2 regions of the Variovorax sp. 38R genome follow, and region 2 is predicted to be linked to the other one. Evidence: predicted binding sites of a transcription regulator. Region 2 holds the regulator's gene; the other holds the start of a gene.
What was found. Region 2 encodes NrdR, which represses ribonucleotide reductase genes. Its sites were predicted from a motif close to CACNANATNTNGTG; they were not measured.
Positions count from the first base shown of each region.

Region 1: the regulator NrdR is predicted to act here: its motif matches at 12,881-12,894, upstream of IG196_RS03180 (ribonucleoside-diphosphate reductase subunit alpha).

Region 1 is NZ_CP062121.1:715,939-730,766, reverse strand. It holds gene IG196_RS03235 (sigma 54-interacting transcriptional regulator) at 1-1,216, shown strand, start outside; gene IG196_RS03230 (hypothetical protein) at 1,410-1,610, shown strand; gene mdoH (glucans biosynthesis glucosyltransferase MdoH) at 1,619-3,634, shown strand; gene IG196_RS03220 (RNA ligase family protein) at 4,006-4,911, shown strand; gene IG196_RS03215 (AAA family ATPase) at 4,908-6,047, shown strand; gene ffh (signal recognition particle protein) at 6,116-7,510, opposite strand; gene IG196_RS03205 (inner membrane protein YpjD) at 7,705-8,517, shown strand; gene IG196_RS03200 (PP0621 family protein) at 8,514-8,771, shown strand; gene IG196_RS03195 (two-component system sensor histidine kinase NtrB) at 8,768-10,465, shown strand; gene IG196_RS03190 (sigma-54-dependent transcriptional regulator) at 10,471-12,024, shown strand; gene ampD (1,6-anhydro-N-acetylmuramyl-L-alanine amidase AmpD) at 12,011-12,628, shown strand; gene IG196_RS03180 (ribonucleoside-diphosphate reductase subunit alpha) at 12,977-14,828, shown strand, end outside.
Region 2 is NZ_CP062121.1:2,809,748-2,824,575, reverse strand. It holds gene IG196_RS12825 (DUF748 domain-containing protein) at 1-209, opposite strand, end outside; gene IG196_RS12820 (lytic transglycosylase domain-containing protein) at 937-1,797, shown strand; ZMP/ZTP riboswitch at 1,847-1,973, shown strand; gene glyA (serine hydroxymethyltransferase) at 2,012-3,256, shown strand; gene nrdR (transcriptional regulator NrdR) at 3,293-3,736, shown strand; gene ribD (bifunctional diaminohydroxyphosphoribosylaminopyrimidine deaminase/5-amino-6-(5-phosphoribosylamino)uracil reductase RibD) at 3,758-4,888, shown strand; gene IG196_RS12800 (riboflavin synthase) at 4,975-5,640, shown strand; gene ribBA (bifunctional 3,4-dihydroxy-2-butanone-4-phosphate synthase/GTP cyclohydrolase II) at 5,637-6,791, shown strand; gene ribH (6,7-dimethyl-8-ribityllumazine synthase) at 6,798-7,259, shown strand; gene nusB (transcription antitermination factor NusB) at 7,256-7,786, shown strand; gene IG196_RS12780 (pyridoxal phosphate-dependent aminotransferase) at 7,783-8,970, shown strand; gene ybgC (tol-pal system-associated acyl-CoA thioesterase) at 8,967-9,425, shown strand; gene tolQ (protein TolQ) at 9,422-10,144, shown strand; gene IG196_RS12765 (ExbD/TolR family protein) at 10,179-10,616, shown strand; gene IG196_RS12760 (cell envelope integrity protein TolA) at 10,620-11,543, shown strand; gene IG196_RS12755 (SprT-like domain-containing protein) at 11,635-12,882, shown strand; gene IG196_RS12750 (AAA domain-containing protein) at 12,879-14,828, shown strand, end outside.

The DNA of each region.
Region 1 (14,828 bases), 2.1 Mb from region 2:
CCTGCCCGGACGCGACGGCCTGCAGCTGTTCGACGAGATCCGCAAGCGCCACCCGACGCTGCCCGTCATCCTGCTGACCGCGCACGGCACCATTCCCGACGCGGTCGAGGCCACGGCGCGCGGCGTGTTCACCTACCTCACCAAGCCCTACGACGCACGCGAACTGCTCGAGAAGATCTCGCAGGCGCTGGCGCTCGGTGCACCGACCACCACGCCGAGCAAGACCGGCGACGACAGCTGGCGCTCGGAAATCGTGAGCCGCAGCAACCGCATGGCCGAGCTGCTGGCCGAGGCGCGCATGGTCGCCAAGTCGGACGCGTCCGTGCTGCTGCGCGGCGACTCCGGCGCCGGCAAGGAACTGCTGGCGCGCGCCATCCACAAGGCCAGCGCACGCGCCGACAAGCCCTTCGTGGCGGTCAACTGCGGCGCCATTCCCGAGGCGCTGCTCGAGTCGGAACTGTTCGGCCACATGAAGGGCGCCTTCACCGACGCCCACGCCAACCACAAGGGACTGTTCCAGCAGGCCGACGGCGGCACGCTGCTGCTCGACGAAATCGGGGACATGCCGCCCGCGCTGCAGGTCAAGCTGCTGCGCGTGCTGCAGGAGCGCGCGGTGCGCCCGTTGGGCGCGAGCCAGTCGATCGAGGTCGACGTGCGCATCGTCTCGGCCACCCACCGCGACCTGGACGCCGCGATGGAAGCCGGCCAGTTCCGCGAAGACCTGTACTACCGCCTGAACGTGGTGACGCTCACGCTGCCGCCGCTGTCGGCGCGGCGCGAAGACATTCCGCTGCTGGCCAACCACTTCCTGCAGAAGCTGTCGACCAAGTACGGCAAGCGGCTGTCGGGCTTCGCGCCCGAGGCGCTGAAGGCGCTGACCACCGCCGCATGGCCGGGCAACGTGCGCCAGCTCTACAACGTGGTGGAGCAGGTCTGCGCGCTGTCGGGCTCGCCGCTGATCCCGCTGGCGCTGGTGCAGCGCGCGCTGCGCGTGCCGAGCGTGGAGGTGCTCACCTATGCCGAGGCCAAGCAGCGTTTCGAGCGCGATTACCTCGTCGGCCTGCTCAAGCTGACCGACGGCAACGTGGCCGACGCCGCCCGCCTGGCCGACCGCAACCGCACCGAGTTCTACCGCCTGCTGCAGAAGCACGAGCTCACGCCGGGCAACTTCAAGGCCGACGTTGTCGCTCCCGGTGGCGACCCTGTCGCCGAGTAGCGACAGGCCTAAGTTGTTGATTTGAAAGGCTGTTTTCCGAGGGGCCCCAGGGCTTGTCGGGATTCGGCGACAAAAACGGGGGTTTCGGGGGCCCGGCGGGCCCCTTCCCCACGGAAAAACGCTCCGAGTCGCGCCAAGTCGTTGATTTGAAAGAATTTTTCCAGGCTGGCACAGGGTTTGCCCCTGTACTGGCATGACAGCACTTACCAGCCCATCTTTCGCACTGCGTCCGCAGCGCGACGGCCTGCGTCAAAAGCAGTTTTCCTCCTCGCGGCCCCGTGCCGCGGGCCATTCGCTGACCGCGCTCTCGGGCGTTGGCGGCGCCGCCACGGACTGCGTCTTCAAGCGCCTTCCGGCCATTGGCGACACCCCCCTCGACAAGCAACGTTGGTGAATGAAACGATGAAGCCGAACGACTTCTCCCACCTCAACGTCCTCGCCGAATCCGACATCGCGCGCCGCAGCGCGCTGCGCGAGGAACGCCACCCCAACGCCGTCACGGCACCGCCGGTGAACCGCGGCTCCATGGCACCACGCCCCTGGCGCGGTTTCTGGAACAGCCTGGGCACCGCCATGCTCGTGCGCCTGGGCGCCGGCCGCAATGCCGACAGCGCCCCCGCCGCCAAGCAAGCCACCCCGGCTCCGCAGGCCTGGGAACGCGCCGCCGGCCAGCGCCGCCTCGCCTTCATGCTGCTCACGCTGCTGAGCACCGTGATCGCGTCGTCGCTGTTCGCCAGCGTGCAACCCGACTACGACAACGTCTGGCTCGAATACGGCCAGATCGGCCTGTACGGCCTGCTGTCGGGCTGGGTCGTCACCGGCTTCGTGACCGCGCTCATGGGCTTCTATGTCTCCGTGCGCGGTGACAAGCACGCCCTCTCGGCGAAACAGGTGGCCCACCACCCGATGAACCCCGAGGCACGCACCGCGATCATCATGCCGATCTGCAACGAGGACGTGGCCACGGTGTTCGCCGGCCTGCGCGCCACCTGCGAATCGGTGGCCACCACGGGCCACGCCAAGCAGTTCGACGTGTTCGTGCTGTCCGACAGCTACAACCCCGAGACCGCCGCCGCCGAGCGCGCTGCCTGGGAAGACCTTCGCGCCGCCCTGGCCGAAAGCCCGAACCAGCCGCAGGTCGAGGTGTACTACCGCCTGCGCACCCGCCGCACCCACCGCAAGGCCGGCAACGTGGCCGACTTCTGCCGCCGCTGGGGCAAGGACTACCGCTACATGGTCGTGCTCGACGCCGACTCGGTCATGAGCGGCGACTGCCTGTCCTCGATGGTCAAGCTGATGGAAGCCAACCCCACCGCCGGCATCATCCAGACCGCGACGCAGGCCATCGGCCACGTCACGCTGCACGCCCGCGCACAGCAGTTCGCTTCGCGCGTGACGGGTCGCCTGTTCACGCTGGGCATGCAGTTCTGGCAGCTCGGCGAGTCGCACTACTGGGGCCACAACGCGATCATCCGCGTCGAAGCCTTCATGAAGCATTGCGCGCTGGCCCCCATCAAGGGCACCGGCGGCATGTCGGGCGGCATCATGTCGCACGACTTCGTCGAAGCCGCGCTGATGCGCCGCGCCGGCTACCACGTGTGGCTGGTGTCCGACCTGGTCGGCAGCTACGAGCAACAACCGCCGGACCTGCTGGCCGAGCTGCAACGCGACCGCCGCTGGTGCCAGGGCAACCTGCAGAACGCCCGCCTGATGGCCGAACCCGGCATCCACCCGGTGCACCGCGCGATGTTCGTGACCGGCACCATGGCGTATGCCTCGGCCCCGCTGTGGCTCGCGTTCCTGACGCTGGGCACCGCCCTGTGGCTGAGCGGCTCGAGCCTCGTGTCGAGCTGGAGCGTGCTGCCCGCCGAGCTGGCCGGCCTCTGGGTCTGGACCCTGTGCCTGCTGTTCCTGCCGCGCGTGCTGGGCATCGCCGCCGTGCTGATGCGCGGTGAGCAACGCCAGTACGGTGGTGTGTGGGGCCTGGTGAAGAGCTCGGTGCTCGAAGCCGGCCTGGCCATCGTGCAGGCCCCGGTGCGCATGCTGGCCCACTCGCTGTTCGTGCTCGTCGCCCTCACCGGCATCAAGCTCGACTGGAAGTCGCCCCCGCGTGAAGCCAACGCCGTGCCGTGGAAGGTCGCTGCAACCCAGCTGGCCCCCATGACGCTGGTGATCGCCATGCTCGCCATCGGTGTCGCCATGATCGACCCGAGCGCACTGATCTGGCTCATGCCTGTCGGCCTGCCGCTGCTGCTGGCGATTCCGCTGACCGTGCTGACCAGCCAGATCGCGCTGGGCACCACGCTGCGCGACCGCGGCTTCCTGCTGATTCCCGAGGAATCGCGTTCGCCCGCCGTGCTGCGTCGTGCATGGATGCATGCGCTGCGCCTGGCGCGCCCGGCACTGGCAACCGCCTGATGCGCTGAAGACACAGCACTCACAAGAAGCCGACCTCAGGGTCGGCTTTTTTCATGGCGCGTGGTCAGTGTGGTGTCCCGCAAATAGCTGCGCAGATGAAATCGCGCAGCTATTTGCGGGACACCACACTAGAATCGCGCCTTCCTTTTTTATCCACCCACGGATCTCTTCGATCCCCTGGAGCGCCAAGTGCCCCGATTCGCCGTCATCACTCTCTGACGCCGACAACACCACTCGCTGGTCATGTCGGGCGCCAAGCTGCGTTCCCCCACTGACCAGGCACGGCCCCGCTCCGGCCGCCGAGTCGATCTCTCTTCCAGCTTCGCTCCCGCACGTTGTCGGTTCTTCCTGATTTGCATCTGGAGACCAACGTGTTCCCTCTCTCTTCTCTTTCTCTTTCGTCGATCCCGCTGCTCAAGTACCCGCGTACTGCGCACCTGGAAGGCTCGCGCCTGCAGGCCGGCGACACCGACGACGGCCAGACGCCGTTGTCCGCACTGCACGGCCAGCAGGTGGTCATCGAGGAAAAACTCGATGGCGCCAACGCGGCCGTGTCGTTCACCTCGGCGGGCGAGCTGCTGCTGCAATCGCGCGGCCATTACCTGGCCGGCGGCGCGGGCGAACGGCAGTTCAACCTGTTCAAGCACTGGGCCGCGGCACATGAAGCGGCGCTGCTCGAACGGCTCGAAGACCGCTACGTGATGTACGGCGAGTGGTGCTTTGCCAAGCACAGCTGCTGGTACGACCGGCTGCCGGCGTTCTTTCTGGAGTTCGACCTCTACGACCGGCAGGCGCAGTGTTTCCTGTCGACGCCCGCGCGGCATGCGCTGCTGGCCGACGGCCCCGTGCTGTCGGTGCCCGTGCTGTACGAGGGCGAAATGCCGCGCAGCGCGAAGGCTCTGCGCACGCTGGTGCAGCCGTCGCTCGCGCGCAGTGCCGACTGGAAGCCGGCCTTCGAGCAGGCGGTGGCGCACGAAGGCCAACCGCTCGACCTCGTGCGGCAGCAAACCGACCTGTCTGATCTGGCCGAGGGCCTGTACCTCAAGACCGAATCGGTCGGGCAGGTGACCGGCCGCTACAAGTGGGTGCGACCCGACTTCGTGCAGACCATCCTCGACTCGGGCTCGCACCACAGTCGCCGACCCGTGCTGCCGAACCAACTGGCGCCGGGTGTGGACCTCTACGCGCCGACACCGCAATTGAACTGGCAAGACCTGGGGCTGCGCACGCTGCGCGACCCAGCCGAGCTGGCAACAACTACAAGGAGGCCGCGATGACCTACGACGATTTGCGCGCACTCGTCCCGAAGTCTTCACAGGACTACGACTGGGCGCAGTGCTGCGAACTGCTGCCGGCCTTGCTGCGCCTGGAAGAAACGCCACAGGACCCGTACTACCACGCCGAAGGCAATGTCGGCATCCACACGCGCATGGTGCTCGACGCGCTCCTGGCCGACGTGCACTACCAACGCGCCGACGCCGGCGGCCGCTTCGTGCTGTTCATGGCCTGTCTGCTGCACGACATCGCCAAGCCCGACACCACGGTGATCGACGAGGCCAGCGGCCGCATCGGCCAGCCCGGCCATTCGCGTCGCGGATCGGTCGACGTGCGCGTGCTGATGTGGAAGGCCCGCGTGCCGTTCGCATTGCGCGAGGCGGTCTGCCGGATCATCGCCGTGCACCAGGTGCCGTTCCACGCCTTCGCCTCGCGCAAGGGCGTGCGGCCCGAGTGGCTGGTGCACAAGCTCTCGTGGGAGCTGAGCCTGCCCGACCTGTGCTGCGTGGCGCGCTGCGACATGGTGGGGCGCCACTACGAGAAGCGAGCGGACAGCCTGGCCGACATCGCACTCTTCGAGCAGCTGGCGCAGGAAGAAGGCTGCTGGGAAGGCCCGCGAAAAATGGCCGATGCGCACACGCGCCTGGCCTACTTCCGCGGCGCCGACACCAGCCCCGACTACCCGCTGTTCCAGACGCCGGGCTCGCAGGTCACGGTGATGTGCGGCCTGCCCGCGAGCGGCAAGAACCACTGGGTGGCGCTGCACCGCAAGGGCTGGCCGGTCGTGTCCTTCGACGATGCGCGCGCCGAACTGGGCCTCAAGCACGGCGAGAACGACGGGCTCGCCGCGCACCACGCGGTCGACCAGGCCAAGGCGCTGCTGCGCAAGCAGGAGCGCTTCGTCTGGAACGCCACGCACCTGAGCCAGCAGATGCGCACCAAGACGCTGGACCTGCTCTGGGCGTACCACGCGCAGACCGAACTGGTGTACCTGGAGGTGCCGCACGCGGAGCTGATGCGCCGCAACCGCGCGCGCGACACGACGCTCTCGAACGCGGGCATCGAACGGATGCTGCACCGCTGGGAGTTGCCCGCGCCCGTCGAAGCGCACGCCACGGTCTACGACATGCAGACCTGAAAACGACAAAGCCCGCCGGGGCATCCCCGGCGGGCTTCTGTGTGACTGTCTCTATATATGTAGGGGGCTCAGAACGGCAGCTTGCCGCCGCCTCCGCCCATGCCGGACATTCCGCCCATGCCCTTCATGCCGCCCATCTTCTTCATCATCTTCATGAGGCCGCCGCCCTTCATCTTCTTCATCATTCCCTGCATCTGCTCGAACTCGTTGAGCAGGCGGTTCACTTCCTGAACCTGCACGCCGGCGCCGGCCGCGATGCGGCGCTTGCGCGTGGCTTTCAGCAGCTCGGGCTTGCGGCGCTCCAGCGGGGTCATGCTCTGGATGATCCCTTCCTTGCGGCGGATGTCGCGCTCGGCACGCGTCATGTCAGCCTCGCTGGCCTTGGCGGCCATCTGCTGCGGCAGCTTGTCCATCAGGCTGGAGAGGCCGCCCATCTGCTTCATCTGCTGCAGCTGGCCGAGGAAGTCGTTGAGGTCGAAGCCCGCGCCGCTCTTGACCTTGGCCGCGAGCTTCTGCGCCGCTTCGACGTCGACGCCGGCCGTGACCTGCTCGACCAGCGCGACGATGTCGCCCATGCCGAGGATGCGGCCCGCATGGCGCTCGGCGTCGAACACCTCGAGGCCGTCGATCTTCTCGCTGGTGCCGGCGAACTTGATCGGCACGCCCGTGACCTGGCGCACCGACAGCGCCGCACCGCCGCGCGAATCGCCGTCGGTCTTGGTCAGGATGATGCCGGTGAGGGGCAGCGCTTCCTTGAAGGCCTTGGCGGTGTTGATCGCGTCCTGGCCCTGCATGGCATCGACCACGAACAGGGTTTCGACCGGATCGAGCGCCGCGTGCAGCTGCTTGATTTCGGTCATGAGCACTTCGTCGATCGCGAGGCGGCCGGCCGTGTCGACCAGCAGCACGTCGAAGTAGTGGCGCTTGGCGTGGTCGAGCGCGGCGCGTGCGATGTCCAGCGGCTTCTGGTCGGGCGTGCTCGGGAACCACTCGGCGCCGGCCTGCTTGGTCACGGTCTTGAGCTGCTCGATGGCGGCCGGACGGTACACGTCGCCCGACACGGTGAGCACCTTCTTCTTGCGCTTCTCGATCAGGTGCTTGGCCAGCTTGGCGGTGGTGGTGGTCTTGCCGGCGCCCTGCAGGCCGGCCATGAGGATCACGGCGGGCGGCTGGGCCGCGAGGTTGATGTCCGACACGCCCTCGCCCATGGTGGCGGCGAGTTCGCGGTTGACGATGCCGACCAGCGCCTGGCCCGGCTTGAGCGAGCCCAGCACTTCCTGGCCGAGCGCCTTGTCTTTCACGCGGGCGACGAAGTCGCGCACCACGGGCAGCGCCACGTCGGCCTCCAGCAGCGCCATGCGCACCTCGCGCAGCATGTCCTGCACGTTGCTTTCGGTGATGCGGGCCTGGCCGCTCATCGTCTTGACGAGGCGGGAGAACTTTTCGGTGAGGGCGGTGGCCATGAAGGAAATACCTTGTTGTCCGCGGCAGCGGACCGATGGAAAGTCGTGAAAACCTGGAAGCGGTACGCGGGCTCGCTCTGTCGTGGAACCCCGCGCAACCGGCTGTGCCGGACCGCGGGCGTTGCCCCCGGCAGGGGGTGGGCGAAGCGACACGGCGTGCGCGAAGCCTCGGGGCGAGCCTATACACTCCACCGATGATTTTAGCGATCCCCTCTCCACTCGGCGTGGCGCTGGGCATCGCCACCGCGGCAGCCTACGGTTTTGCCGCTGCCGCCGGTGCGCGGCTCAGCCGCCAGACCACCCAATGGGCGCTCGGCATCGCATGGCTGCTGCACGCTGCAGTGCTGGGCCACGGGCTGATCGGCGGCGACCCTCGCTTCGGTTTTGCACCGGCGCTGTCGGTCACGGCGTGGCTGGTGCTCACGGTCTATGCGGTCGAAAGCCGCCTGTACCCGCAACTGAAGGCACGCCGCGCGCTGGCCTGGCTGGGCGCGGCGGCGGTGCTGCTGGCGCTGCTGTTCCCGGGCACGCCGCTGCATGTCAGCGCCTCGCCCTGGCTGCCGCTGCACCTGGCACTGGGCATCGCCTCGTACGGCCTGTTCGGCGCCGCCGTGGTGCACGCCTGGCTGATCACGCGGGCCGAAAAGCAGATCCGCCTCGCCAGTGCCGACGCACAGGCCGGCGTGCCGCTGCTCACGCTCGAACGGCTCACTTTCCGCTTCGTCACGGCGGGCTTCGTGCTGCTCTCGGCCACGCTGCTGGCCGGCCTACTGTTCAGCGAACAGCTCTACGGCGCCGCCGGCCGCGCCTGGAAGTGGGACCACAAGACCATCTTCTCGGTGCTCGCTTGGCTCAGCTTCGCGGTCCTGCTGACCGGCCGCGCGCGCTTCGGCTGGCGCGGGCGCACCGCGCGGCGCGTGCTCTACGCGGGCGCGGCGCTGCTGCTGCTGGCCTACGTGGGCTCGCGCTTCGTGCTCGAAGTCGTGCTGACACGCCTGCCCGCATGAAGTACCTGCTCGTCCTCGCGGTGGTGTGGGTCGCGATCTGGCTCTGGCGCAAGAACCGGCGCGAAGAGATGCGCGACGCGCAACAGGAACGCGCCAAGAAGGCGCAACAGCGCACGCCGGCCGTCGGCCCGCCGCAGGCGATGGTGCGCTGCGCCCATTGCGGGCTGCACCTGCCCGCGGCCGACGCGCTCGCCGGGCCGGACGGCGCGGTCTACTGCAGCGCCGCGCATCGCCAGGCCGGCACCGCCGCATGAGTTCGTTGCGCCGGTCGCGCGGCGAACCGGCCACCGACTGGGACGTGCTCGACCTGGGCGCCGGCGACAGCACGGCACTGCTGCGGCTGTGGCGCGGCTTCATGGCGGCGCGCTGTTTCGTGGCGGTGGTGCTGGTGCTGCTGCAGGGCGTGGCCTTCGCCATCGGGCAGGCCGTGCAGCCGCTGCCGATCGTGCTGTCGGGCGGCTACCTCGTGCTGGCCTGGCTGGAGATGCGCTACGCGCACTTCGAGCCGCCGATCCGCGGCTTCTCGACGCTCTGGCTGCTGACCATCGGGGTCGACCTGGGCATCTTCAGCGCCTTGCAGGTGCTGCAGGGCGGTAGCGTCAATTACACGCCGCTGTTCGCGCTACCCGTACTGATGAGCGCGGTGCTCGGCACGCTGCTCGTCGGCCTGGGCACCACGGCCACCGTGACGCTGTTGCTGCTGGCCGACGCCGGCTGGCACTGGCTGCAGCAACCCGGCGACCCGTCGGCCCGCTTCGTGCAGGCCGCTCTCACCGGCACCGGCCTGTTCGTGGTGGCGCTGCTCGCGCACGAGCTGGCCCGCCGGCTGGCGCGCGAAGAGGCGGTGGCGCAACGCAGCCGCAGCCACGCGCAGATGCAGGCACAGGTCAACGACCTGGTGATCGAGACGCTCACCGAAGGCGTGCTGGTGATCGACGCCGAGGGCCTGGTGCACACCGCCAACCCGGCGGCCGACGCGATCCTCGGCCAAGGCCTGGCGCAGTTGCAACTGCCGTTCCCGCTGCACGCCCAGCCGGCCTGGCATGCGCTGGCCGCGCTGGCGCGCCAGACCTTCGCGCGGCGCGCGCCGCAGACCGAAGAAATTCCGGTGGCGCAGGCCCGCGGCGCGGCGCGCGAGGTGCGCGTGCGCACCCGGCTCACGCCCACCGACGACCGCCGCGCCGACAGCCTGTGCGTGATGTTCCTGCAGGACCTGCGCGAACTCGAAGCCCGCATCCGCACCGAAAAGCTTGCCGCCATGGGCCGCATGTCTGCCGCGGTGGCGCATGAAATCCGCAACCCGCTGGCCGCCATCGCGCAGGCCAGCGCGCTGCTCAGCGAAGACCTGACCGACCCGGCGCACCGCAAGCTGACCGACATGGTGCAGCACAACGCGCAGCGCCTGGCGCGCATCGTGGACGACGTGCTCGACGTCTCGCGCGCGCGCCAGCAGCGCGTGCTCTCGCTCGGCGAACAGCTGGTGCTCGACCCGGCCGCGCAGATCCTGGCCGAGGAATGGGTGCGCCAGACGCAGCGCAAGGGCGTGCGCGTGGCGCTCGACGCGCCGGGCAGCGAGGTGCGCTTCGAGGCCGAGCACCTGCGCCGCCTGCTGGTGAACCTGCTGGACAACGCGGCGCGTTACGCGAGCCAGCGCGAGGGTGCGATCCAGGTCATCACCACTTTGCAGCGAGCTGGCGTGCAGCGCGCCGCGTTGCTGGTGTGGAGCGACGGCGCGCCGCTGGAACCGGCGGTGCAGCGCCATCTGTTCGAACCCTTCTTCTCGTCCGAGAGCCGCTCCAGCGGCCTGGGCCTGTTCCTGTGCCGCGAGCTGTGCCGGCGCCACGGCGCCACCATCGGCTACGAACGGCGGGCGCTGGTGCCGGGTGGCCCCGAGGGCAATGAATTCTTCGTCAGCTTCGCCCCGAGCGAAAACCGGCTGACACAATAGCGGCCGTGAGCTCCCTCCCGCCCTCCGCCGCCGCCTCGCGCCCCGCGCAGATCCTCGTCATCGACGACGAGCCCGACTTGCGCACGCTCTACGAACTCACGCTGCTGCGCGAAGGCTACCGGGTGGAAGCCGCAGGCAGCGTGTCCGAAGCCTGGCAGCACCTCGAAGCCGGCCGCTTCGACGCCGTGATCACCGACATGCGGCTGCCCGACGGCGAAGGCATGGAGATCATCCATCGCATCCAGAAAGACCAGCGCAGCGAGCGGTGCGTGGTCATGACCGCCTACGGCTCGGCCGAGAACGCGGTCGAGGCGCTGAAGGCCGGCGCCTTCGACTACCTCACGAAGCCGGTCGACCTGAAGCAGTTCCGCGCCGTGGTGGCGTCGGCCGTGCAGGCCAACCGCGCCGCGGTGGTCGTGCCGCAGAAGCCTGCGCCGCAAGCCGCAAGCCACGGCGGCGAACGCCCCGATGCGCTGTCCGTGACGCGCAGCGGCGCCACCGCGCTCGACCGGCTGGTCGGCGACTCCGACCCGATGCGCCTCGTGAAGTCGCGCATCGCCAAGGTGGCGCGCGGCATGGCGCCGGTGCTGGTGCGCGGCGAGTCGGGCACTGGCAAGGAGCTGGTCGCGCGCGCCGTGCACGGCTGCAGCCAGCGCAGCGACGGCCCCTTCGTCGCGGTGAACTGCGGCGCGATTCCCGAGAACCTGCTCGAGGCCGAATTCTTCGGCGCCAAGAAGGGCTCGTACACCGGCTCGTCGCAAGACCGCGACGGCTACTTCCAGGCGGCGCGCGACGGCACGCTGTTCCTCGACGAGATCGGCGACCTGCCGCTGGCCATGCAGTCGAAGCTGCTGCGCGCCATTCAGGAACGCAGCGTGCGCGCCATCGGCTCGACGCAGGAAGACGCGGTCGACGTGCGCATCGTGAGCGCCACCCACAAAGATTTGCACGCCGAAGTGCTGGCCGGCCGCTTCCGGCAAGACCTGTTCTACCGGCTCAACGTGATCGAGATCGCGGTGCCCGCGCTGCGCGAGCGCCGCGAAGACCTGCCCGCGCTGTGCACCGCGCTGCTCGCGCGCATCGCGCAAGACGGCGGCCTGCCGGCGCCGCGCCTGTCCGACGCGCTGCTGCAGCGCCTGGCCCAGCACCCGCTCGACGGCAACGTGCGCGAGCTCGAGAACCTGCTGCACCGCGCCGTGGCGCTGAACGACGGCGACGAGCTGCAGATCGACCTGATGGGCACGATGCCGGCGGCGCCCCGCAGCGAAACTGCCGCCGTGCCGACCGAGGCGGCGACCGCCGCGGTTGCTGCGCCCGCACCGGCACCGGCCGTCGAACCCAAACCCGCACCGCCACCGCTGCCTTCCGATCTGCAAGCCTGGCTCGACCAGCAGGAGCGCGAGATCCTCGTGCGCGCGCTGCACGAAAGCGGCTTCAACCGCACGGCCGCCGCCGCGCGGCTCGGCATGAGCCTGCGACAGATTCGCTACCGCATCGCGCGCCTGGGCATCTCCACGCCCAACGGCGACGACGGTGCCACCGCGCATGCCGACGACTGACGACCTCGTCACCCCACCGGCCGGCGACGACGGACTCTGGCGCGCCGGCTGGTACCGCTTCGCCAAGGCCCTGCCCTCGCCCAACTTCGGCCCGCGCCCCATCGGCGCGCAGACCGACCTGATCGTGCTGCACTCGATCAGCCTGCCGCCCGGCGCGTACGGCGGCAACGCGGTGCAGCAGCTCTTCACCAACCAGCTCGACTGGGACGCGCACCCGTACTTCCAGTCGATCCGCGGGCTCGAGGTGTCGTCGCATTTCTATGTGCGGCGCAACGGCGAGCTGTGGCAGTTCGTGAGCTGCGACGACCGCGCCTGGCACGCCGGCGTGTCGTCGTGGCGTGGACGCAGCAACTGCAACGACGACTCGGTCGGCATCGAGCTCGAAGGCCTCGAGGGCGAGCGCTTCGAAGAGGGGCAGTACGAAACGCTGGCCAGCCTCTGCGCGGCGCTCGCGCAGCACTACGCCATCGCCCACATCGCCGGCCACGAGCACATCGCGCCCGGTCGCAAGCAAGACCCCGGCGCCGGTTTCGACTGGCGCGTGCTGCGCGAACAGCTCGGCTGGAGTCCACAAATGTTTCCCGAGCAGGTGGTGGCGCGCTAATTTTTTCAATCGCGTGGCGCCTCGTGATGCGGCGCTCTCGCAGCGCAGCAATTCGATGAGTGCAAGCGCGCAGCACAGCAACCATGCGGCCTGCAGGCCCAAATCGTCTTGCAAGCCGCGCCCAGCGTGGGTTGCGCCACCATGGTCCAGTATTCATGCGGCATCGCTGGTGATGCGCTGAGTCCTGCGCAATTCCTGCCGAGTTGCATTTACAAGAAAACACTACCTGTAGTGGCTTGTGGGGCACCGACACCCTAGATATAGTGTCTTCCCGTTCGGCAACAACGCCGACGCAAGGCCCGCGAGGCCTTGCCAACCAACAAGAATTGCACAACCGAGAGGAAGCGAATGCAAACTGCACTGAACACCCCGTCGACCCCCCGCGCCGTCCCCGCGACGCCGCAGCAGCAACAAGACACTGCGGGCTCGCCCACCGGTCAGAACCTCGCCCACTACCAGATCATTCGCCGCAACGGCGCCGTGGTTCCCTTCGAACCGAACAAGATCGCCATCGCGATGATGAAGGCCTTCCTGGCCGTGCACGGCACCCAGGGCGCGGCCTCGGCCAGCGTGCGCGAGACGGTCGACGTGCTCACGCAAGGCGTGATCCGCGCCATGGTGCGTTCGCGTCCGGGCGGCGGCACCTTCCACATCGAAGACGTGCAAGACCAGGTCGAGCTCGGCCTGATGCGCGGCGGCCACCATGAAATCGCACGTGCCTACGTGCTGTACCGCGAACGCCGCACGCAGGAGCGCTCCAAGCAAGTCGAGCAAGACCTGCCCGCCGCGCCGGTGCTGCATGTGCTCGACAACGGCGAGCGCGTGGCGCTCGACCTGAACGAGCTCAAGGGCCTGATCGAATCGGCCTGCGAAAACCTGGGCGACAGCATCACCGCCGCGCCGATCCAGGCCGAGACGATGCGCAACCTGTACGACGGCGTGCCGCTCGACGAGGTCTACAAGGCCTCGATCCTGGCGGCCCGCACGCTGATCGAAAAAGACCCCGACTACACCTTCGCCACCGCGCGCCTGCTGCTGCACACGATCTTCAAGGAGATCATCGGCCGCGAAGTGATGCCGGCCGACCGTGCCACCGCCTACGCCGACTACTTCCCGCAGTTCATCAAGAAGGGCGTGGACAACGAACTGCTCGACGAGAAGCTGCTGCAGTACGACCTGCCCCGCCTGGGCGCCGCCCTGAAGGCCGAGCGCGACAACCAGTTCGACTACCTCGGCCTGCAGACGCTGTACGACCGCTACTTCCTGCACGTGCGCAAGTCGCGCATCGAGCTGCCGCAGGCGTTCTTCATGCGCGTGGCCATGGGCCTGTCGCTGAACGAAATCGACCGCGAAGCGCGCGCCATCGAGTTCTACGAAGTGCTGTCGTCCTTCGACTTCATGTCGAGCACGCCCACGCTGTTCAACGCCGGCACGCTGCGCTCGCAGCTGTCCAGCTGCTACCTGACCACCGTGCCCGACGATCTGGACGGCATCTACGAGTCGATCAAGGAAAACGCGCTGCTGTCGAAGTTCGCCGGCGGCCTGGGCAACGACTGGACCCGCGTGCGCGCACTGGGCAGCCACATCAAGGGCACCAACGGCGAATCGCAAGGCGTCGTGCCGTTCCTGAAGGTGGTGAACGACACGGCCGTGGCCGTGAACCAGGGCGGCAAGCGCAAGGGCGCCGTCTGCACCTACCTGGAAACCTGGCACCTCGACATCGAGGAGTTCCTGGAGCTGCGCAAGAACACCGGCGACGACCGCCGCCGCACGCACGACATGAACACCGCCAACTGGATCCCCGACCTCTTCATGCGCCGCGTGATGGAAAAGGGCACCTGGACGCTGTTCTCGCCCTCCAACGTGCCTGACCTGCACGACCTGTTCGGCGCCGACTTCGAAAAGGCCTACGTCGCCTACGAAGAAAAGGCCGCCCGCGGCGAGATCAAGCCCGCCCGCACGCTCCAGGCGTCGGACCTGTGGCGCAAGATGCTCACGATGCTGTTCGAGACCGGCCATCCCTGGATCACGTTCAAGGACGCCTGCAACGTGCGCTCGCCGCAGCAGCACGCCGGCGTGGTTCACTCGTCGAACCTGTGCACCGAGATCACGCTGAACACCAGCGACACCGAAACCGCCGTCTGCAACCTGGGTTCGGTGAACCTGCTGCAGCATCTGAAGGACGGCAAGGTCGACCAGG
Region 2 (14,828 bases):
TTCAGTGCGAGTTCGAGCGTCCAGGGCTTGAAGTCGATCTTGCCGACGGTGACTTGGCGGCCCAGTTTCTCGCTCGCAATCTTCTGGAGCTGGCTCTTGGCAATCGGCGGCACCGCCAGCCAGGCAATGACCCACAAGGCCAACAACACCAGCAACGCGACAACCCCACGCCGCACCCATTTGTTCTGTTTGATCGAAGCAGCATCCATTCGCAGAAGTGTGCCGCAAACAGATGCCAACAAAGTCTGCTGAAACGTGAATGCGTTCCCATTTGGCGAGGCATTGCGATGCGCCTGCGGCGCTCGGCAAGACAGTGAGGCAGAAAGTGCGCAGCGCTGCGCAGGTGAGGTCCCAAAACGAGAAAGCCCGGTGAGTCGACGAAGTGTCTTGTCACCGGGCTTGATGGCGGGCTCAAAACCCATGCCATCGATTCGCGCGACCGGAAGTAATTGTTCCCGCCGTGCTGGCAGCAAGAGATTGCCGCCGTGGAGTCCTCCATCGTTCGAGTCCTTGACTTGCACCTCGGACTGCCTGACTTCGGAAAAACGCCTGAAACCTCAGGCCCGTTCAGATTAGGCGTCCCTCCCTTCCTTTGCAAATGTCTTTTCCCAAGGGATTTCCCGTAGGCACTCACCCCTGGCGCACCCCTAGGACGAGGGGATTCTTCAAGCACTTATTAACATATGGAACCAAATCCTTATGCTTGACCGTGTATTTAGCCACGCTAGAATCCGCCTGCCCTCGCTGCTCGACGCAGGAGGGCCTCCCTGAATCCGCTGCCGAATTCCACCGGCGTGATCAGGCCGCCGCGCTCCCACCCCCACCCCTCCATGCGCGGAGCCTGATTCGTAGACATACCAATCCAAGCGCCGTTGCCTTCATCCATCGCCCTTTCCGGCGCTGCATGCCAGGTGCCGCACAGAAAGGAAAAAAGCGATGAGCAAGGCGTTTGATGCCACAGCCCGCGGGCTACGGACCTTCGTGTCCGATGTGGCAGACGGCTTTTTTGAAATCACCCACAACGGGTTTGCACTGGTCGGTCTGGCCATCGTGTTCGCGGCCCTCGCCCTCGTGGCGCGTCCCGACCTGCGCAAGACCGGCGAGGAACAACTGATGGGCTGGCTGCAGTCGCGCAAACCCGCGCCCGAAGCCACCGACCTGGAGCCGACCGCCATCGTGCGCACCACGGCTGCGAGCCCCGACGAGCTGCCCAAGCAGCAGGCGGCGGTGGCTTACTGGCTCAGCAAGAAGTACCGCGTCGCGGCCGAGCCGCTGAGCGTGCTGGTCTCCGAGGCCTACCAGATCGGCAAGCGCACCAAGCTCGACCCGACGCTGATCCTGGCCATCATGGCCATCGAATCCAGCTTCAACCCGTTCGCGCAAAGCCACGTCGGCGCGCAGGGCCTGATGCAGGTCATGACCCGCGTGCACGGCGACAAGTACGAAAGCGCGGGCGGCACGCTCACCGCCTTCGACCCGGTGACCAACATGCGCGTCGGCGTGAAGGTGCTGCAGGAATGCATCGCCCGCGCCGGCTCGCTCGAAGGCGGCCTGCGCTACTACGTGGGCGCTGCCAACCTCGACGACGACGGCGGCTATGCCGCCAAGGTGCTGGCCGAGCACGAGCGCCTGCGCCAGGTCGCCGCCGGCCGTGCGCCGTCGACGATGGCCGTGCCGCCGCCGACCACGGCGCGCGCACAGCCGATTCCGGTCGTGGCACCGGCCAAGCCCGCAGGCGAAGAGCCCGCCACCGGCAGCGCGCCGGCCAAGGTCGCCCTGCTCTCCGCGGTTTCCTGAGGCCTTGTCGCCCCTACAGGCCCGGATGCCTCCGGGCCTGCGCTACACTCGGCCTGTACGCGACTGGCGATAGGCGCAGCACCCCGAAAAAGGTGCCACGCGCTGACGTGGAATACCACTGGGAAGCGTGCCGCCTGACCACAACAGGCGTTCAGCCGTTCGCCTGGGCAGCCCTTGTTTGGTTGAACAAGGACCTCGTCTTCAAAGGACTGCCATGTACCACCGCAACATCCTGGTCGAACAGACCGATCCCGAAATCTGGGCCGCGATTCAAGCCGAAAACGCGCGCCAGGAACACCACATCGAGCTGATCGCCAGCGAGAACTACGCCTCGCCGGCCGTCATGCAGGCCCAAGGCTCGCAGCTCACCAACAAGTACGCCGAAGGCTACCCGGGCAAGCGCTACTACGGCGGCTGCGAGCACGTCGACGTGGCCGAGCAGCTGGCCATCGACCGTGTCAAGCAAATCTTCGGCGCCGATGCCGCGAACGTGCAGCCGCATTGCGGCGCCTCGGCCAACGAAGCCGTGATGCTCGCCTTCCTGAAGCCCGGCGACACCATCATGGGCATGAGCCTGGCCGAAGGCGGCCACCTGACCCACGGCATGCCTCTCAATATGAGCGGCAAGTGGTTCAACGTGGTGAGCTACGGCCTGGACGCCAACGAAGCCATCGACTACGACGCGATGGAACGCAAGGCGCATGAGCACATGCCCAAGCTGATCATTGCGGGCGCCTCGGCCTACTCGCTGCACATCGATTTCGAGCGTTTCGCCAAGGTTGCCAAGGACGTCGGCGCGATCTTCATGGTCGACATCGCCCACTACGCCGGCCTCGTGGCCGCAGGCGTGTACCCCAACCCGGTGCCGCACGCCGACATCGTGACCTCGACCACGCACAAGAGCCTGCGCGGCCCGCGCGGCGGCATCATTTTGATGAAGTCGCAGCACGAAAAAGCCATCAACAGCGCCATCTTCCCCGGCCTGCAAGGCGGCCCGCTGATGCACGTGATCGCCGCCAAGGCCGTCGCGTTCAAGGAAGCCATGACGCCCGAGTTCAAGGCCTACCAGCAACAGGTGGTCAAGAACGCCAAGATCGTGGCCGACACCCTCACCGAGCGGGGCCTGCGCATCGTGAGCGGACGCACCGAAAGCCACCTGATGCTGGTCGACCTGCGCGCCAAGGGCATCACCGGCAAGGAAGCCGAAGCCGTGCTGGGCGCCGCCCACATGACGATCAACAAGAACGCGATCCCCAACGACCCGGAAAAGCCGATGGTCACCAGCGGCGTGCGCATCGGCACCCCCGCCATGACCACGCGCGGTTTCAAGGACGAAGAGGCCCGCATCACGGCGAACCTGGTGGCCGACGTGCTCGAGAACCCGCGCGACGCGGCGAACATCGACGCGGTGCGCGCCAAGGTCCACGCCTTGACGAGCCGCTTCCCTGTCTACCGTTGATTTCGTAAGTAACAGAAGAAGAGAAGCACTGGCCGCATGAAATGCCCTTTTTGCGGTCATCTCGAAACGCAGGTTGTCGAGACCCGCGTTTCGGAAGACGCCGACTTCGTCCGCAGGCGCCGCCAGTGCAGCGCCTGCGACAAGCGCTTCACCACGTATGAGCGCCCCGACGTCAATTTCCCCGTCGTGGTCAAGAAAGACGGCAGCCGCGCCGACTTCGACTCGACCAAGGTCCGCGCCTCGATGATGCTGGCGCTGCGCAAGCGCCCCGTGAGCATCGAGCAGATCGACAACGCCCTGCTGCGCATCGAGCAGAAGCTGCTGGCCAGTGGCCTGCGCGAAATCGATTCGACCAAGGTCGGCGAGCTCGTGATGCGTGAACTCAAGAAACTCGACAAGGTCGCCTACGTGCGCTTTGCCTCGGTGTACCGCAGCTTCGAGGACGTGGACGAGTTCCGGCAGTTGCTGCGCGATATCTAAGAAGGTGTGAACGATCCCGGCATGCCCTCTTCCGAACAAGACGCACCCCACATCGCGACCGCCCTGCGGCTCGCCGCCTCCGCGATCCGCCTGACCGACCCGAACCCGCGCGTCGGTTGCGTGCTGTGCGACGCCGAAGGCCGCGTGATCGGCCAGGGCCATACCCAACAAGCCGGCGGCCCGCACGCCGAAGTAATGGCGCTGCGTGACGCGCAGGCCCAAGGCCATTCGACTGCAGGCGCCACCGCCTACGTCACTCTCGAACCCTGCTCGCACCACGGCCGCACCGGCCCCTGCTGCGACGCGCTCATCGCCGCCGGCGTGCGCCGCGTCGTGGCTTCGCTGGCCGATCCGAATCCGCTCGTGGCAGGACAAGGCTTTGCGCGCCTGCGTGCGGCGGGCATCGAGGTCGAGGTCGGACCAGGCGCTGACGAATCCCGCGAGCTCAACATCGGCTTCTTCAGCCGCATGGTCCGCCAGCAGCCCTGGGTTCGAATGAAGATTGCCGCCTCGCTCGACGGCCGCACCGGTCTGCAGAACGGCGTGAGCCAGTGGATCACCGACGAGGCCGCGCGCACCGACGGCCATGCCTGGCGGGCCCGCACCGGCGCGGTGCTGACCGGCGTCGGCACGCTGCTCGAAGACAACCCGCGCCTGGACGTGCGCCTGGTCGACACACCGCGCCAGCCCCACCTCATCGTGGTCGACAGCCACCTCCAGACCTCGCCCGACGCTCACATTTTCATAGCTGGTCGCGCCGTCTGGATCTACGCTGCCAGCCGGCACAACGAAGAAAAGGCGGCTGCGCTCGAAGCCCGCGGCGCCACCATCACCTGCCTGCCCAATCTGCACGGCAAGGTCGACCTGCCCGCGATGCTCAAGGACCTCGCATCGCGCGGCGTCAACGAGCTGCATGTCGAATCGGGCCACAAGCTCAACGGTTCGCTGCTGCGCGAAGGCTGCGTGGACGAGCTGCTGGTGTACCTGGCGCCCAAGCTGATCGGCAGCGGGCTCGACATCGCCAGCCACCTGCATGCCGAGGGCCCGCTCACGTCGCTCACGGGCGCGCTGCCGCTCGAATTCAAGTCGGTGGACATGCTCGGGCCCGACCTGCGCATCGTCGCGCGCGTCGCCGGCCGCGACCGCTTCTGAGCCGCCGCGGCTGCGGCGCGGCACATTCGCAGCCGCAAACCGGCCCTTCGGGCCGAAGACCCCTCGATGTCTGCGAAAATGTGCGAATGTTCACCGGAATCATCACCGGCGTGGGGCGCATCGCCGCCATCCACGACCTCGGCACCTCCTCCTCCTACGGCAAGCGACTCAGCATCGAGGTGCCCGACGGCTACCTCGACGACGTCGGGCTCGGCGACAGCATCGCGCTCAACGGCGCCTGCATGACGGTCACCACGCTCGCACCTGAACGCGGGCAATTCACCATCGACATTTCCGCGGAGTCCCTCGACAAGACGGCCGGCCTGACCGACGAAGGCAGCCGCATCAACCTCGAGAAGGCCCTGCGAGCGAGCGACCGCCTCGGCGGCCACATCGTCTCGGGCCACGTGGACGGCATCGGCACGGTGAGCTTCTTCGCGCCGGTCGGCGAAAGCTGGGAGCTGCGCGTGGTCGCACCGCCCGCGCTCGCACGCTTCCTGGCCTACAAGGGCTCGATCACCATCAACGGTGTGAGCCTCACGGTCAACAGCGTGGCCGACATTGCCGACGGCGCCGAGGTCAGCATCAACCTGATCCCGCACACCGTGGACAACACTTCCCTCGGCGGCCTGTCGGCCGGCTCGAAGGTCAACCTCGAAATCGACACCGTGGCGCGGTACGTGGAGCGCATGCTCCAGGCCGGCGTCCTGGTGCCCCAGACTTCCACGTATTCCAAGGACACCGCCGAATGAACGCCTCCGTCACGCCGATCGGCGCCTCCCGCGCCGACCGTGCGCCCGCACCGATCTCCCCGGTCGAAGACATCGTGGCCGAGCTGGCCGCCGGCCGCATGGTCATCCTCGTGGACGAGGAAGACCGCGAGAACGAAGGCGACATCGTCATCGCGGCCGACCACATCACCGCCGAATCCATCAACTTCATGGCACGCCACGCGCGCGGCCTGATCTGCCTCACGCTCTCGCGCGAGATGTGCGAGCGGCTGCAGCTGCCGCCGATGGTCCAGCGTAACGGCGCCAAGCACTCCACCGCCTTCACCGTCTCCATCGAAGCCGCCGAAGGCGTGACCACCGGCATCTCGGCCGCCGACCGCGCCCGCACCGTGCAGGCCGCCGTGGCGCGCAACGCCGTGGCCGCCGACCTGGTGCAGCCCGGCCACATCTTCCCCCTGCAGGCAGTGGACGGCGGCGTGCTCATGCGCGCCGGCCACACCGAAGCCGGCTGCGACCTCGCCGCCATGGCCGGCTGCTCGCCCGCCTCGGTGATCTGCGAAGTGATGAACGAAGACGGCACGATGGCCCGCCTGCCCGACCTGCAGATCTTCGCGGCCGAGCACGGCCTCAAGATCGGCACCATCGCCGCGCTCATCGAGCACCGCAGCCGCGTCGAGTCGCTGGTCGAAAAAGTCGGCTGCCGCGAGATCCAGACCAACTGGGGCACCTTCACGGCCCACGCCTTCATCGACAAGCCCAGCCGCGGCGTGCACCTCGCACTGGTGCGCGGCCAGTGGGCACCCGAAGACACGGTGTCGGTGCGCGTGCACGAGCCGCTGTCGGTGCTCGACGCGCTCGAAGTCAACCGCCCGATGCACTCCTGGAGCCTGGACGCCAGCCTTTCGCACATCGCGAACGAAGGCAAGGGCGTGGCCGTGCTGCTGAACTGCGGCGAAAGCGCAGCCGAGCTGCTGTCGCAATTCGACGGCACCGCGCGCCCGGCGCAAGCCCCCGAGCGCGGCCGCATGGACCTGCGCAACTACGGCATCGGCGCGCAGATCCTGCGGGAATGCGGTGTGCACAAGATGAACCTGCTCGGCGCGCCGCGTCGCATGCCGAGCATGGCCGCCGGCTTCGGCCTCGAAATCGCCGGTTACCTCACGAAAGACTGAACGACCATGCAAGGTTCAAACAAGGGCGCGACCACGCTCAACGGCAAAGGCCTGCGCATCGGCATCGTGCAGGCGCGCTTCAACGCCGACATCACCGACGCGCTGGCCACGGCCTGCCTGTCGGAGCTCGAAGCGCTCGGCGTGGCTGCGTCCGACATCCATCATGTGCAGGTGCCCGGCGCGCTCGAAGTGCCCGTGGCGCTGCAGGCGCTCGCCGAGCGCGGCGGCTACCACGCGCTCGTGGCGCTGGGCTGCATCATCCGCGGCGAGACCTACCACTTCGAACTGGTGGCCAACGAATCGGGCGCGAGCGTGAGCCGCGTTGCGCTCGACTACCGCCTGCCCATCGCCAACGCGATCCTCACGACCGAAAACCTCGAACAGGCCGTCGCCCGCCAGACCGACAAGGGCCGCGACGCAGCCCAGGTGGCGGTCGAGATGGCACAACTGCTGGCCACCCTTTCATGACCGAAGACACCTCCAAGTCCGCCAAATCCCGCCAGTCGCGCACCGGCCTCACGAGCACGGGCGTTCGCAAGGCCGCGGCCAAGTCGAACCGCAGCCGCGCACGCGAGTTCGCGCTGCAGGCGCTCTACCAGCACCTGGTGGGCCGCAACGACCCGACCGACATCGACCACTTCACGCGCGACCTCGCGGGCTTCCACAAGGCCGACGCGGCGCACTACGACGCGCTGCTGCACGGCTCGATCAACGGCGCCGAGCAGCTCGACGCGCTGATCCTGCCGCTGCTCGACCGCAAGTTCACGGAAATCTCGCCCGTCGAGCACGCCGTGATGTGGATCGGCGTGTACGAGTTCCAGAACTGCCCCGACGTGCCGTGGCGCGTGGTGCTCAACGAGTGCATCGAACTCGCCAAGGAATTCGGCGGCACCGACGGCCACAAGTACGTGAACGCCGTGCTCAACGGCCTGGCGCCGCAGCTGCGTCCGCTCGAAGTCGAAGCCGACCGGGCGTCGGGCAAGGCGCGCCCATGAGGATCTCGACGCGCGCGCAGCGCATCGAACCGTTTTACGTGATGGAGGTGGCGAAAGCCGCTGGCGTGCTGGCCCGCGAAGTGGCCCACACCGACCGTCCAATGATCTTCCTGAACATCGGCGAGCCAGACTTCACCGCCCCGCCCCTCGTGCAGGAAGCCGCCGCCCGCGCCGTGCGCGCCGGCGCCACCCAGTACACGCAGGCCACCGGCCTGGACCACCTGCGCGAACGCATCAGCGGCTGGTACAAGCAGCGCTTCAACGTCGACGTGCCGGCCCGCCGCATCGTCGTCACGGCCGGCGCCTCGGCCGCGCTGCAGCTGGCCTGCCTCGCGCTGATCGAATCGGGCGACGAGATCCTGCTGCCCGACCCGAGCTACCCCTGCAACCGCCACTTCGTGAGTGCGGCAGACGGCAAGGCCGTGCTGATCCCAACCACGGCCGAAGAGCGCTTTCAGCTCACCGCCGCCAAGGTCGAGGCCGCATGGACCGACAAGACGCGCGGCGTGCTGCTCGCCTCGCCGTCCAACCCAACCGGCACCTCGATCGCGCCCGACGAACTGCGCCGCATCCACGAGGTGGTGTCGCAGCGCGGCGGCATCACGCTGATCGACGAGATCTACCTGGGCCTCTCGCACGACGACGCCTTCGGGCAGACGGCACTGGCCATCGACGACAACGTCATCAGCATCAACAGCTTCAGCAAGTACTTCAACATGACCGGCTGGCGCCTTGGCTGGCTCGTGGTGCCCGAGGTGCTGGTGCCGGTGGTCGAGCGCCTCGCGCAGAACCTCTTCATCTGCGCGAGCACGGTGTCGCAGTACGCCGCGCTGGCCTGCTTCGAGGCCGAGAGCATCACCGAGTACGAACGCCGCCGCGCCGAGTTCAAGGCGCGCCGCGACTGGTTCATTCCGCAACTGAATGCGCTCGGCCTGAACGTGCCCGTGGTGCCCGACGGCGCGTTCTACGCCTGGGCCGACTGCACCAGCGTGGCCGACAAACTCGGCATCTCTGGCAGCTGGGACTTCGCCTTCGAGACCATGAAGCGCGCCCACCTGGCCGTGACGCCGGGTCGCGACTTCGGCACCGCCGAAACCGCGAAGTTCGTGCGCTTCTCCACCGCCAGTTCGATGGCACACCTGCAGGAATCGGTCGAGCGCCTGCGGGCCATGATCGCGCAATGAGTTTCGAGTTTCCGATCCGCGTCTACTGGGAGGACACCGATGCCGGCGGCATCGTGTTCTACGCCAACTACCTGAAGTTCATGGAGCGCGGTCGCACCGAGTGGCTGCGCTCCCTGGGCGTCGAGCAGCGCGAGCTCAAGGAAGCCACCGGCGGCCAGTTCGTGGTGAGCGAAACGCAGCTCAAATACCATCGGCCCTCGCGGCTGGACGACGAACTGCTGGTTACAGCCGAGCTCCGACAATTGGGCACTGCGTCGTTGATAATCGGTCAGCGCGTGCTATCAAAAACAGAGCAAGAACGCACCGGGGCCGCGGCACCGGTCTTGCTGTGCGAAGGCACGATCCGCATCGGCTGGGTGGACGCCGCCACCTTGCGCCCTGCGCGCATTCCGGCCCAAGTTTCGGGAACCCTCGAGCACTCCAGCGGCTCCATGACTCAACCTTTCAAGCCATGAACCAAGATCTCTCCATCATCAATCTCCTGCTCCACGCCAGCTTCGTGGTGCAACTGGTCGTGCTGCTCCTGGTGATCGTGTCGGTCGCCAGCTGGGCCGCCATCATCCGCAAGTACTTTTCCCTCAAGCGCATCCGTGTGCTCAATGAAGACTTCGAGCGCGAGTTCTGGTCGGGCACCAGCCTCAACGAGCTGTTCGCCTCGGCGGCACAAAACGCCAAGTTCGCCGGCCCCATGGAGCGCATCTTTGCCTCCGGCATGCGCGAGTACCAGAAGCTGCGCGAGCGCCATGTGACCGATGCACCCACGCTGCTCGACGGCGCCCGCCGCGCGATGCGCGCGAGCTTCCAGCGCGAACTCGATGCGGCCGAGCAGAACCTGTCGTTCCTGGCCACCGTCGGCTCGGTGTCGCCGTATGTGGGCCTGTTCGGTACGGTCTGGGGGATCATGCATGCCTTCACCGGCCTGGCTGCGCTCACGCAGGTGACGCTGGCCACCGTGGCGCCCGGCATTGCCGAAGCGCTGGTGGCCACCGCCATCGGCCTGTTCGCCGCCATTCCCGCGGTGGTCGGCTACAACCGCTTTGCGCGCGAGATCGACAAGATCGCCATCGCCCTGGAGACCTACATCGAAGAGTTCTCCAACATCCTGCAGCGCAACCTCTCGGCCAACCCCGGCGCCGTGACGCCCGCCGCCTCGGTCACCGCCGCGAACCGCTAAGTAGCGGCGCGCACAAGACAAAGGACGCGACGACATGCCCGCCGTTTCATCCCGGGGCCGCGGCCGCCGCACGATCAACGAGATCAACATGGTCCCGTTCATCGACGTGATGCTGGTGCTGCTGATCATCTTCATGGTCACCGCCCCGCTCATCACGCCGAGCGTGATCAACCTGCCGACGGTCGACCGTGCCAACAAGCAGCCCGACAAGCCCATCGAGATCGTCATCAAGAGCGACGACGAAGTGCAGATCAAGAAAGACCCGTCCACCGGCACCGGTGGCGCGTCGATTCCCATGACGCAGATCGGCTCGGCCGCCAAGGCCGCGCAAGGCGGCGACGCCCAGCGCCCCGTGGTCATCAGCGCCGACAAGTCGGTGAAGTACGAAACCGTCGTGAAGGCGATGAACCAGCTCAAGCGCAGCGGCATCGAGCGCGTGGGGCTGTCGGTCACGACCACGGGCGGCAAATAAGGCATGTCGCTCGCCCTGGATCGCCCCGAGTTCGCGCCACCACCGCAACGCGGCACGCCCCGCGCGGTGGTGCTCGCGCTCATTGCCCACGCGCTGCTGATCGCCGCCCTCACGTGGGGTGTGCGCTGGCGCAGCGAAGCCGACGACGGCGCGGTCGATGCCGAGCTGTGGTCGACCACGGTGATGCAGGCCGCCCCGCGCCTGTCGGTGCCGGAGCCGCCGGCCCCCGTGCCTGCACCGCCGCCGCCTGCGCCCGCGCCCCCCCCGCCGCCTCCGCCAGCCGTCAAGCCGCCCGAGCCGGCGCCGGCCCCTGCGCCCGACATCGCGCTGGAGCGCGAGAAGAAGCTCAAGGAACAGAAAGCGCAGAAGGAGCGCGAGCTCGAGCAGCAGCGCCAGCAGCAAAAGAAGAAAGAGCTCGAAGCCAAGGAACGCGCCGAAGACGAAGCCGAGCGCAAGAAAGAGCAACAGAAGAAACTGGCCGACCAGAAGAAGCAGCAGGAAGCCGATGCCAAGCAGGCCGAAGCGAAGAAGGCTGAAGCGGCCACCAAGCAGGCGGCTGCCGACCGCGCCGCGACGCTCAAGCGCATGCAGGGCATGGCCGGTGCCAGCGGCAGCGACGATGCCAAGGGCAACGCGCTGCGGTCGTCCGGCCCGTCGAGCGGCTATGCCGGCCGCATCGCCGCCGCCGTGCGCCCGAACATCACCTTCCCCGATGCCGACAGCGTGAACGGCAACCCGGAAGCCGAGTTCGAAGTGAGGCTGGCACCCGACGGCACCATCGTCGGCGTCAAGCTCGCCAAGTCCAGCGGCCTGCCGGCCTGGGACGAAGCCGCCGAACGCGGTCTTCGCAAGACCGACAAGCTGCCGCGCGACACGGACGGGCGCATCTTCCCGTCGCTCATCGTCACGCTCAAGCCCAAGCGCTGAGGCCGCAATCACCCACATCGTGGGTGATTGCAAGCGACACCACCCGCTCGTTTAGGATCGTCGGCAACTCATTGTTGCTGGCGCTCCTGACATGGTCGACTCTTTCCCTGCCGTTCGCCTCCAAGACCTGACGCCGCTGCCCTACCAGCAGGCGCTCGCGGCTCACCTCCAGGCGAACGAACCCGAGGCCTGGCGCTGGGCCGCCTCCGCCGAAGCGCGCGAAGAACACACGGCCGCCATGCGTGCCGAGTTGCTGCGCAGCGCCTACCGGCTCGACGCCGAGGCGCACCCCGATCTGCACGCCGACGCCACCCTGGCCGCGCAGCGGCTGGGCGTCACGGCGCGCATCACGCTCTACCAGGCCCCGTCCGGCGACGGCGCGGCAATGAATGCCGCCATCTACGTCGTGCCGGGTGAGGCGCACATCGTGCTCTCGGGCCCGCTGCTCGAACGGCTGCAGAGCCCCGAGCGCCAGGCCGTGCTCGGCCACGAACTCGCGCACTACCTGCTGTGGGAGCGCGACGGCGGCAAGCACCACGTCGTCGACCGCCTGCTGCACGCCACGGCGGCCGACCCGCGTGCCGATGCGAGCCACCTGCAGGCCGCGCGGCGCCATGCGCTGTACACCGAGGCCTTTGCCGACCGCGGCGGCTGCGTGGCCTGCGGCGCGCTCGAGCCCGCCGTGAGCGCGCTCATCAAGATCGAGACCGGCCTCACGCAGGTCAACGTGGCGAGCTACCTGGCGCAAGCCGAGGAGATCTGCGCCGACCCCAACAACAAGGCGCTGCAGACGCGCAGCGTGAGCCACCCCGAGGTGTTCGTGCGCGCCCGCGCGCTGCGCCTGTGGACCGGCCGCGAGCACGACGCCGACGAATGGCTGGCCGCCGCGCTCGAAGGCCCGCTCGACCTGGGCACGCTCGACATGCTCGGCCAGCAACGCGTGAGCGCGCTCACGCGCGGCACCCTCGCGCAGCTGCTGCAACGGCCCGTGCTGCAGTCGGAATCGCTGCTGGCGCATGCGCGCCGCTTCTTCCCCGACTTCGCGCCGCCCACGTCGGCCATGCCGCCGCCCGAGCCCGCGCCCACCGGCCTGCACGACTACCTGGCCAGCGTGCTGGTCGACTTCGTCGCCGCCGACCCCGAGATGGACGACGTCACCCTCGCCGCCGCGCTGGGCCTGGCCGATGCGCTCGACTGCGCCCAACCCTTCGAACAGCGCGTGCTGAAAGACCTGGGTCTGTCCAAGCGCAACTTCACCCGCGTCAAACGCGACGCCGCCGCCTTGCTCGACAAGGCCGCCACCACCCCGTCGTCTTCTTCGCAGGCCACCGCCGCATGACCCTCGCTCCCGCCCCGCTCCTGCAACTGCTCGCCACCGCCGAGACCCACGGCGGCCTGCAGACCGACGACGTGCTCAAGCTCGTGCTGCCGCTGCTGCGCGAGGTCTCGGCCCTGCACGAACTCGGCAACGTCGCCGCGCTCGGCAGCGCCTTCGCCTACCGCGTGACCGACGCGCCCGCCGAACCCGCGCTGGCGCTGGCCCAGCCCGACGGCACCGCGCCGCGCCGCCACCCCGAGGCCATCGCGCCGCTCGAACAACCCGCCGCCTCCGTGCTGCGCGTGGTCGGCGAAACGCGACTGACCGTCGACGCCGAGGCCGGCGTCGCGCTCGAAAACCTCGCGGTCATGGCCGATGCCGGGCCCGACACGGTGCCCACGCGCCCCGTCTACCTGCCCGGCTACACCGCGTGGGAGCTGCGCCTGGGCCACCACGATGCGCTCGGCGACATCCTGTGCCTGGGCCAGGTGCTGGCCAGCCTGTCGTGCGGGCTCGACTTCACCGACAGCGACGACCTCACCCGCTTCGCCACGCACCGCGGCAACCTGTTCGAGCTGAACCGCCGGCTGCACCCCGTGGTGGCCGCCGTGATCTTCGAGATGACCGCGCTCGACCGCCACGAGCGCGCGCGCGACCTGCCCTCGGTCATCCGCCGCCTCGAGACCTACCGCGACCAGCCCGTCGACCTCGGCCTGGACCGCATCGCACCGGCCCGCGACGGCGCAGGCCAGCGCCGCCAGGCGATCCAGCTGCACCTGCGCGACCGCCTGTTCGACCTGTCGCGACGCAACCGCCTGCTGTACTTCAAGCCGACGCAGGCGCATGTGAATCTCACCGTCGCCAGCGTGCCGCTGGTGGTCGACCTGAACAGCATCCGCACCGACCAGCTGTGCGTGTGGGACGGCCGCTTTGCCGCCGACATCGCCAGCTGCGACCCCGTGCCGCTGGCGCGCTGGCTGCGCTTCGAAGACCAGCCCTACCTGCCGGGCGCGCTCGACCGCATCCTGCAGGAGGCGCGGCGCGACCGAGCCGAGTACGGCTTCTCGCAGCTGTCGCTGGTGGTGGCCTTCCTGCGCTGGCACAACCTCAAGGAAGGCGAAGCCGAACGCGCCGAGCGCATCGCCTCGCCGCTGCTGATGCTGCCGGTGGAGCTGACGCGCAAGAAAGGCGTGCGCGACCAGTACCTGCTCGAAGCCTCCGCCAGCGAGGCGCAGGTGAACCCCACGCTGCGCCACCACCTGCGCCAGCTCTACGGCATCGCGCTGCCCGAGACGGTGGACCTGCGCGAAACCTCGCTCGAACAGTTCCACGCGCAGCTGTCGGCGCAGATCGCGCAGAGCGAGCCCGGCGTGCAGCTGCGGCTCGTGAAGCAGCCCGAGATCGCCGTGATGCACCAGCGCGCGCGCCAGCGGCTCGAACAGTTCAAGCGCCGCACCCGCGTGCGCTCGCCCTCGGCGGTGCCGGTGGCCTCGCAAGACTTCAGCTACGCACAGGACGACTTCCGCCCGCGCGGGCTGCAGCTGTTCCATGCGCGCGTGCGCCCCGTGCCGCTGCCGGTGCGCGAGGCCGTCGGCGGCGCGCCGCAGCCGCGCGCGCCGCAGATGGCAGCCACTGCTGCCGATGACACCGAGCGCAAGACCTTCGCGCTGCGCGACAGCGGCGGCAACCCCTACCAGTGGGACATCGACCTCACGGCCGTGACGCTGGGCAACTTCAACCACCGCAAGATGTCGCTGGTGCGCGACTACTCGGGCCTGGCCGAATCCGACCTGGCCAGCGAGGCCTTCGACCGCGTGTTCTCGCTGCAGCCGCGCCGCGTCGACGCCGAGACGCCGCCCGCCCTGCCGCTGGCCGACCAGTGGCCCGTGGTGCAGGCCGACGCCACGCAGACGGCGGCGGTCGCACTCGCGCGCACGGGCACCAGCTACATCATCCAGGGCCCGCCG